2 regions of the Nonomuraea sp. CA-218870 genome follow, and region 1 is predicted to be linked to the other one. Evidence: riboswitches for the same ligand, from Rfam matches in the RefSeq annotation. Region 1 holds a riboswitch; the other holds the start of a gene.
The links. Region 1 has a riboswitch for thiamine pyrophosphate ahead of ACQEUU_RS03850 (purine-cytosine permease family protein). Riboswitches for the same ligand answer to the same signal wherever they lie in the genome.
Positions count from the first base shown of each region.

Region 2: linked by a shared signal. The riboswitch ahead of ACQEUU_RS16320 (FAD-dependent oxidoreductase) and the one ahead of ACQEUU_RS03850 (purine-cytosine permease family protein) in region 1 are both predicted to bind thiamine pyrophosphate.

Region 1 covers NZ_JBNJMN010000001.1:770,424-774,562, forward strand. The annotation lists gene ACQEUU_RS03830 (GOLPH3/VPS74 family protein) at 1-511, opposite strand, end outside; gene ACQEUU_RS03835 (TenA family protein) at 534-1,139, shown strand; gene ACQEUU_RS03840 (Fpg/Nei family DNA glycosylase) at 1,161-2,039, shown strand; gene ACQEUU_RS03845 (rhodanese-like domain-containing protein) at 2,088-2,411, shown strand; TPP riboswitch at 2,484-2,596, shown strand; gene ACQEUU_RS03850 (purine-cytosine permease family protein) at 2,587-3,930, shown strand; gene ACQEUU_RS03855 (methylated-DNA--[protein]-cysteine S-methyltransferase) at 3,905-4,139, opposite strand, start outside.
Region 2 covers NZ_JBNJMN010000001.1:3,368,286-3,372,424, forward strand. The annotation lists gene ACQEUU_RS16310 (thiazole synthase) at 1-138, opposite strand, end outside; gene thiS (sulfur carrier protein ThiS) at 131-331, opposite strand; gene ACQEUU_RS16320 (FAD-dependent oxidoreductase) at 328-1,536, opposite strand; TPP riboswitch at 1,526-1,642, opposite strand; gene ACQEUU_RS16325 (NAD(P)/FAD-dependent oxidoreductase) at 1,833-2,996, shown strand; gene ACQEUU_RS16330 (Rv2175c family DNA-binding protein) at 3,027-3,401, shown strand; gene thiE (thiamine phosphate synthase) at 3,379-4,023, shown strand; gene ACQEUU_RS16340 (polyprenyl synthetase family protein) at 4,100-4,139, opposite strand, start outside.

The DNA.
Region 1 (4,139 bases):
CGGGGAACGCCTTGCGGTCGAGCTTGGCGGCGTGCATGACCGCGATGAGCACGGCGGTGCGCGGGTCCGGCTCGGCGCCGCCGAGCGCGGCGGCGACCCGCTCGCGCACCCGCGCCTCCACGGCGCCGTCGAGCTCGGGCCAGCGGGTGGTGCGGAAGATGCCGAACACCCGTACGCGCTCCTCGGCCAGCACGCCCGCGCCGGCGAGCCGGGTGAGCAGGCGGGTGCGGAGCTTGCCCGACTGGAGCTGCTGCACCCACCAGGCCGGCTTGCGCTCCTTGGGGCTGCCGGCGATGCGGGCGAGCGCGCCGTCGAGCTCGTCGTCGCCCATCGGCGCGGGGTCGAGGACCGTCACCTTCTTGTCGCGCAGCGCGATGCGCTCGCCGAGGGCCAGCTCCGCGAGCAGGGCGCCGGCCACGGCGGGGTCGAGCTGGATGGCGGAGAGCAACTGCCTGCCGTCGTCCTCGCCGAAGGCGAGAAGGAGGATCTCCTCCGCGATCGTCACACTCATCCTCTGACACTAACGTGCGAGCATGACCATCTCGGAAAAGTTGCACGTTATCGGCCGCCCCCTGCTCCAGGCTCAGCTGGAGCATCCGACGGTGACCGGCATCGGGCGGGGTGACCTGCCGGACCCGGTGTTCCGGTCGTGGCTGGAACAGGACTACCTGTACCTCCTGGACTACGTGCGGGTTTTCGCGAAGCTGGCCTGGCAGGCGCCCGACGCGCACGTGGGAGACCTCGTGGACCTGGCGCACTCGACGTACCACGAGGAGCTGGATCTGCACCGTTCGCTGTCGGCGGAGTTCGGCGCCGACCTGGAGGGGGCCGTGAAGGGGCCGGCGTGCGTGGCGTACACGGACTTCCTGCTGGAGGCGGCTTCCTCGTACGGAGAGGGGCTGGCGGCGCTGTACCCGTGCATGTGGGGCTACTCGACGCTGGGGCGGATCCTGGCGGAGAACCCGCCGGCCGAGCCGCGCTACCGGGCCTGGGTCGACACCTACGCCGACCCGGGGTTCGCGGCGCTGACCGAGCGGATCGCCCGGATGCTCGACGAGGCGGACCCCGACCCGGCCGTGGCCGAGGCGAGGTTCCGGGAGGGGATGGCGCACGAGCTGGCGTTCTGGGACGTGCCGTAGCGCCCGCGTAGGCTGGAGGGCATGCCGGAGCTTCCCGAGGTCGAGTCGCTCACCGCGTTCCTGCGCGAGCGGGCGGTCGGACGCGTGATCGCGGGCGTCGACGTGCCGGGCGTGCAGGCGCTCAAGACGTTCGACCCGCCGGTGAGCGCGCTGGGCGGGCTGGCCGTCACGGGCGTGACCAGACACGGCAAGTTCCTCGATCTCGACTGCGACGGCCTCCACCTCGTCATCCACCTGGCCCGGGCGGGCTGGCTGCGCTGGCGTGAGGACCTCTCGGGCGCCAGGCCGGTCCGTCCGGGCAAGGGCCCGCTGGCCGTACGGGTGCGGATGGCGGCCGACGCCGAGGGGCTCGCGCCGGGGTTCGAGCTGACGGAGGCGGGCACGCAGAAGCGCCTGGCCGTCTACGTGGTGAGGGACCCGGAGGAGGTGCCGGGGATCGCCGCGCTCGGGCCCGACCCGCTCGACCCGTCCTTCGACGTGGCCGCGCTCAAGCGGATCCTCGGCGGCAACCGCACCCAGGTCAAGGGCCTGCTGCGCGACCAGAAGGTCATCGCGGGCATCGGCAACGCCTACTCCGACGAGGTGCTGCACGCCGCGAGGATGTCACCGTTCAAGATCGCTTCGACGCTGACCGACGCGCAGGTCGCCGACCTGCACGAGGCGATCGTGACCACGCTGCGCGAGGCGGTCGAGCGGGCCCGCGGCCTGGCGGCCAAGGACCTCAAGGCGGAGAAGAAGTCGGGGCTGCGCGTGCACAACCGCGCCGGTCAGCCGTGTGACGTGTGCGGCGACACGATCCGCGAGGTGTCGTTCGCCGACTCCGCGCTGCAGTACTGTCCCACCTGCCAGACCGGCGGCAAGCCGCTGGCCGACCGCCGCATGTCCAGGCTGCTCAAGTAGGGTCGCGGCGTGTGCCGAGCACGGCGCGCGGCAGGGGAGAATGGGCCCATGACGGTTCCCGAGGTCGAGGTCCGCGACGTGCCCGAGGACGCCTACCTGCTCGACGTGCGCGAGCAGGACGAGTGGGTGGCGGGTCACGCGCCCGAGGCGGTCCACATCCCGATGACGCAGATCCAGGCGCGGGTCGAGGAGGTGCCGTCCGGCCGCCCCGTCTACGTCGTGTGCCGCGTCGGAGGCCGCTCGGCGCAGGTCGCGGCCTGGCTCAACCGGCTCGGCCGGGAGGCGATCAACGTCGCCGGCGGCATGCAGGCCTGGGAGTACGACAAGCGCCCCATGGTCAGCGAGACGAACCTGCCGCCCGTGGTCGCCTGACTCCGCCGCTGGCCCAAATCCGACCAATAGGGCATCATGGGGGCGCGTGCCGGAGGTGATCTCCGGCCGCGTTCGACCCACCGCGGGAGCTCGGGGCAACCGGGCTGAGAGGGCAGCTACCGCCGCTGCCGACCGCATGAACCTGTCCGGGTAATGCCGGCGTAGGGAGTGCGCGATGCCGCATGCCGTCCACGGCGACGAAGTTCCGCTGACCCTGGAGGGCACGCCGCCCAAGACCCTCGGCGTGCTCGACCAGGGCGCGCTCTGGGCCAACCTGGCGGTCAGCCTGCTGGGCTTCTCCGGGGCGCTGTTCCTGATCGACCCGCTCGGCGGCGCGCCGCTGTCGCTGACGGCCGCGCTGGCCGCCACCGTCGTCGGCAGCCTGATCGGCACGACCATGGTGGGCCTGGCGGCCATCCCCGGCACGCGGACCGGGCAGCCCGCGATGGTGCTGCTGCGCGGGCTGTTCGGGGCGCGGCTGTCGTACGTGCCGACCGGGCTCAACATCATCCAGATGGTCGGCTGGGGCGCGTTCGAGCTCTGGGTCATCGCCCAGGGCGCCCTGGCCATCTTCGGCGACACGGTCCCGTACCCGGTCTGGGTGATCGTCGCCGGGGTGATCACCACCGTGCTGAGCGTCTGGCCGCTGGGCGCCGTCCGGCTGATCAGGCGCTACATCACGGTCCTGGTGATCATCGCGATGGTCTGGTTCGCGGTGCAGTTCCTGGGCGACGCCCAGCCGCGGACCGGCGGGTCCTGGGAGGCGTTCGCCCCGGCCGTCGACTACGTGATCGCGCTGTCGGTGTCGTGGGTGCCGCTGGCCGCCGACTTCGCCCGCCACTCCAGGTCCAGCCGGGCGGCCTTCACCGGCGTGGTCGGCGGCTACACGCTCGCCCAGGTGGCCTGCCTGGCGCTGGGCGTGTACGCGGTCGCGATCGCCGGCGCGCAGGCGGTGGCGGCCGACAGCACCGCGGTGTTCGGGCCGTTCGTGGCGGCGCCGCTGGGCGCGCTGTTCTTCGCGGTCCTGGTGCTGCGCGAGGCCGACCAGTCGTTCGCCAACGTCTACTCGACGACCGTCTCGCTGCAGAACCTCATGCCGCGCGTCGACCGGCGGATCATCAGCACGGTCATCGGCCTGCTCACCATCGCCATCGCGCTGGTGGTGGACGTGACCTCCTACGGCGCGTTCCTGGGCGTGATCGGCGCGGTGTTCGTGCCCATGTTCGCGGTGCTGGCCGTCGACTACTTCCTGCTCGGCGGCTCGGCCCGGTGGAACACCGCCGCCGACGCCCCCGCCCGCTGGTCGATGCTGGCGCCGTGGGCGCTCGGGTTCGCCGCGTACTGGCTGACCACCTCCACCCCGACCGTCGCGCCCTGGGACGGCTTCTGGGCCGGGGTGCGCGAGGCCGTCGGCTTCACCAGGGAGCCGTGGATGAACGGCGCGCTCGGCGCGGCCATCGTCGCGGCCCTGGTGACGCTGCTGATCGGGCTGGTCAGGCGCCGCGCCGCTCGACGGTGAGCAGGTGCCGCCTCGCGGCGGCGCCGCCCGCGTAGTCGCCGGGCTCGTCGTCGTCGCGCACCACCCGGTGACACGGCACGATCACGCACACGGGGTTGGCGCCGAGCGCGTTGCCGACCGCGCGCAGCGCCCGCGGCCTGCCGATGAGCTCGCCGACGCGGGCCGGCGTCGTGGTCGTGCCGTACGGGATCGCCATCGTCTTCTGCAGC
Region 2 (4,139 bases), 2.6 Mb from region 1:
CCGCCGCATCGCCACCGTGGTCAGCTCGGTCCCGGACGCCTCCAGCGCCTGGTCCAGCACCTCCAGCGAGGGCGCGCCGCCGGTGCCCATGATGAGCCGGGAGGAGAACTTCTCGCCGGCGATGATCAGATCATCCACCTTGCACCGCCGTCAGCACCTCCACGCGGTCGCTGTCGCGCAGCGCCGTCGTCTCCCACGCGCCGCGCGTGACCACCTCGTCGTTCACGGCCACCGCCACGCCGGTGGCGGAGGCGGTCAGGGTCCGCACGGCCTGCCCCACGGTCATGTCCTCGGCCACCTCGTGGGCGACCCCGTTGATCATCACCTTCATGACACATCCCGAAATCTCGCCGGTGAGCACAGTGTCGCGAGGCCGGTCTCCTCGCCTTCCAAGATCGCAGTGGTGAGCGGCGCGAGCAGCACCCCGCCGCGATGGTGGCCGGTCGCCAGCACCAGGCCAGGGGTGCCGCCCGGCCCGATGACCGGCAGGTTGTCCGGCGTGCCCGGACGCAGCCCCGCCACCACGTCGGCCACCTCCAGCTCCGTCACGCCGGGCACCAGCTCCCTGGCGTCGCGGAGCAGCTCGTACACCCCGCCCGCGGTCACCCGGGTGTCGAACCCCAGCTCCTCCTGCGTGGCGCCGACCACCAGCTCCCCGTCGCCGCGGGGCACCAGGTAGACCGGGTTGCCGTGCACGCTCCCGCGCACGCACCGGCCCAGCAGCGGCCGCGGCGACCGCAGGCGCAGGATCTGGCCCTTCACCGGCCGTACCGGCACCTCGGCCAGCTCCCCGCTCCACGCCCCCGCCGCCACCACCACCCGCTCGGCGGCCAGCGTCCCGCTCCCCGCCGCCGGCGGGGCCAGCCGTACGCCCACCACCCGGTCACCGTCGCGCGCCAGCTCCGTCACCCGGGCGCGCACCACCGGGACGCCGAGCCGGTCCAGTGCGGCCAGCAGCGCCGCGGTCACGCGGCGCGGGTCCACCCAGGCGTCGGTACGGGCCAGCAGCCCGCCGCGGACGGACGGCGCCAGCATGGGCTCCAGCCGCCGGCACTCGCGCCCCGTCAGCCGCTCGACCGGCAGCCCCAGCTTCTCCATGAACCGGGCCTGCTCGTCGAGCATCGCCAGGTCGTCGGGCCCGAACGCGACGTCCAGCGTCCCGTCGTCCCGCAGGTCCAGCCCGGCCCGCGCGGCCGCCAGCCACTGGGCCGCCTCTCCCGAGCCCTCAAGCCCCGCGAACGCCGCCCCGGCCCGCTCGTCCGCGCGGGGCACGGTCGCTGGGGCGGACGGGGTGAGCCCCGCGTCGGCGGCGAGGGCGGCGGCGAAGGCGGGCCAGCGGCGCAGGGACGCGGCGCCCAGGCGGAGCAGGGGTTCCTCGGTGTAGGTGACCTCGCTGATCGGGGCCAGCATGCCCGCCGCCGCGTAGGAGGCGCCGGTGGCGGGGGACGGGTCCACCACCACGACCTCGCGCCCCCGCCTGGCCAGCCGCCAGGCGATGGACAGGCCGACGATGCCGCCTCCGACGATCACATCCATGTCCGCTCCCTTCGCCGGCATGATCCGGATCAGGTGTCTTGCGGTCGAAGGCCCGGTCAAGCCTTCCTCTCAGCCCGGTGACGGCCGGACTCCCGCGCGTCGTGCACCACCACCCTACGACCTCCGGCAGCGGGACGACACGCCGGAGTCCCCCGTACGCCCGCGCACCGTTCCGGGGACCGCGCGAAGGCGAACAGCCGCCGCACCGCGACCAGGCGGCGAGGTGGAGCGCCAGGTGGGGGTGGAACCGGGGCTCGGCGCGACGGCGCCGGGCGGCCCCCGTTATGGTCGCTTACGTGAATCATGTCGTGGTGGTGGGAGCCGGACTGGCCGGCGTGCGGAGCGTCGAGGCGCTGCGCGCACGCGGGTTCGGCGGCAGGGTCACGCTGATCGGCCAGGAGCGGCACCGGCCCTACGACCGGCCGCCCCTGTCGAAGGCCGTGCTGGCGGGCGACGCCGACTCCAGCTTCGTCGACTCCGACCTGGCGGCGCTCGAAGCCGACTTCTGGCCGGGCGTCACCGCCAAGAGGCTGCGCGAGGGCGTCGTGGAGACGACCGAGGGCGAGCTGGGTTACGACGGGCTGGTCATCGCCACCGGCGCCGAGCCCGTCAGGCTGCCCGGCGACGGACCCCAGCACGTGCTGCGCACCCTCGACGACGCGCTGGAACTGCGGGCCCTGCTGGTGCCCGGCGCCCGGGTGGCGGTCATCGGCGCGGGCTGGATCGGCGCCGAGGTGGCCACCGCCGCCCGCCGGGCCGGCTGCGCGGTCACCGTGATCGAGGCGGGCCCGGCGCCGCTCACGCACGCCGTCGGCGCCGAGGTCGGCGCCCGCACCCGATCCTGGTACGACGGCATCGACCTGCGCCTGGACACGATGGTCGCCTCCGTCGAGGAGGGCGGCGTGGCGCTGGTCGACGGCGGGTTCGTGGAGGCGCACGTGGTGGTGACCGGCATCGGCGTCCGCCCGGCCGTCGAGTGGCTCGCCGACGCCGACCTCGACCTGCACAACGGCGTCGTCACCGACGAGCACCTGCGCACGTCGCTGCCGAACGTGGTCGCCGTCGGCGACTGCGCCGCCTGGTGGTCGCGCCGGTTCGGCAGGCGGCTGCGGGTCGAGCACTGGGACACCGCGCTGGGCGCGCCCGAGGTGGCCGCCGCGACCCTGCTGGGCGAGGAGGCGGTGTACGACCCGGTCCCGTACTTCTGGTCGGAGCAGTTCGGCCACATGGTGCAGTACGCGGGCCACCACCCCGCCGGAGAGCGGCTGGTCCACCGGGGAGAGGTGACGGGCAAGTGGTCGGCCTGCTGGCTCACCGCCGACGACACCCTCGCGGCGGTGCTGGCCGCCGACCGGCCGCGCGATCTGGTCCAGGGCCGCCGGATCATCGAAGCGGGTCACCGTCTGGACACGGAACGCCTGGTAGATCCGGACGTGCCCCTACGGGATTGTGTTGTTTGAGCAAGCACGGCGTGTGGTAATTGTGGTTTCGTGACGCTTTCTGTTGCACAGATCGACCGGGAGACCGACGCCCTCGTCGACGAGTGGCTCACTCTCCCCGAAGTGGCCGACCGCATGGGTCTCACCCTGGGCCGGGCCAAGCAGCTCCTCAAGGATCACAAGCTCCTCGGCGTGCGCCGGGGCAGCGGCGGGCCACAGGTGCCCGCGGTGTTCCTCGACGGGCGTGAGGTGATGAAGGGATTGCCGGGCACACTCACCGTCCTCCAGGACGCGGGCTACGACGACGTCGAAGCGCTGCGCTGGCTGTTCACCCCGGACGACTCGCTGCCGGGCTCGCCCGTCCAGGCGATCAGGGCCGGCCGTCACACCGAGGTCAAGCGGCGTGCCCAGGCCCTCGCTTTCTGACGCCCGCCTCTACCTCTGCACCGACGGCCGGCGCGACCGCGGCGACCTCGCCGAGTTCCTCGACGCGGTGCTCGCCGGCGGCGTGGACATCGTCCAGCTCCGCGAGAAGGGGCTGGAGGCCCGCGAGGAGCTGGAGCTCCTCGAGGTGTTCCGCGACGCCTGCGATCGCCACGGCCGGCTGCTGGCGGTCAACGACCGGGCCGACATCGCCTACGCCGCCCGGCCCGACGTGCTCCACCTGGGGCAGGACGACCTTCCCGTGACGGTCGCGCGAGAGATCCTCGGCGACGACATCGTCATCGGCAGGTCCACCCACTCCCTCGCCGAGGCGTCCGCCGCGGCGGTGGAGGAGGGCGTCGACTACTTCTGCTGCGGCCCCGTCTGGCCCACGCCGACCAAGCCCGGCCGGCCCGCGCCCGGCCCGCCGCTGCTCCGGCACGCGGCGTCGCTCGGCACCGACCGGCCGTGGTTCGGCATCGGCGGCATCGACCTGGCCAACCTGGACGAGGTCATGGCGTACGGGGTCAGCCGGGTCGTCGTGGTCCGGGCGATCACCGACGCCGACGACCCGGGCGCGGCGGCGGCGGAGTTCGCCAAGCGCCTGGCCGCCGGCCACGGCTGACCCGGGGACGCCCCGCCCCCGGCCTCGCGGCCGGGGCGAGGGCGTGTCACAGCGGGTCCGCCGGCTGCCGCGCGGGTCAGCTCGCGCGGGAGGTCGCGGCGACGGCCAGTTCGGCC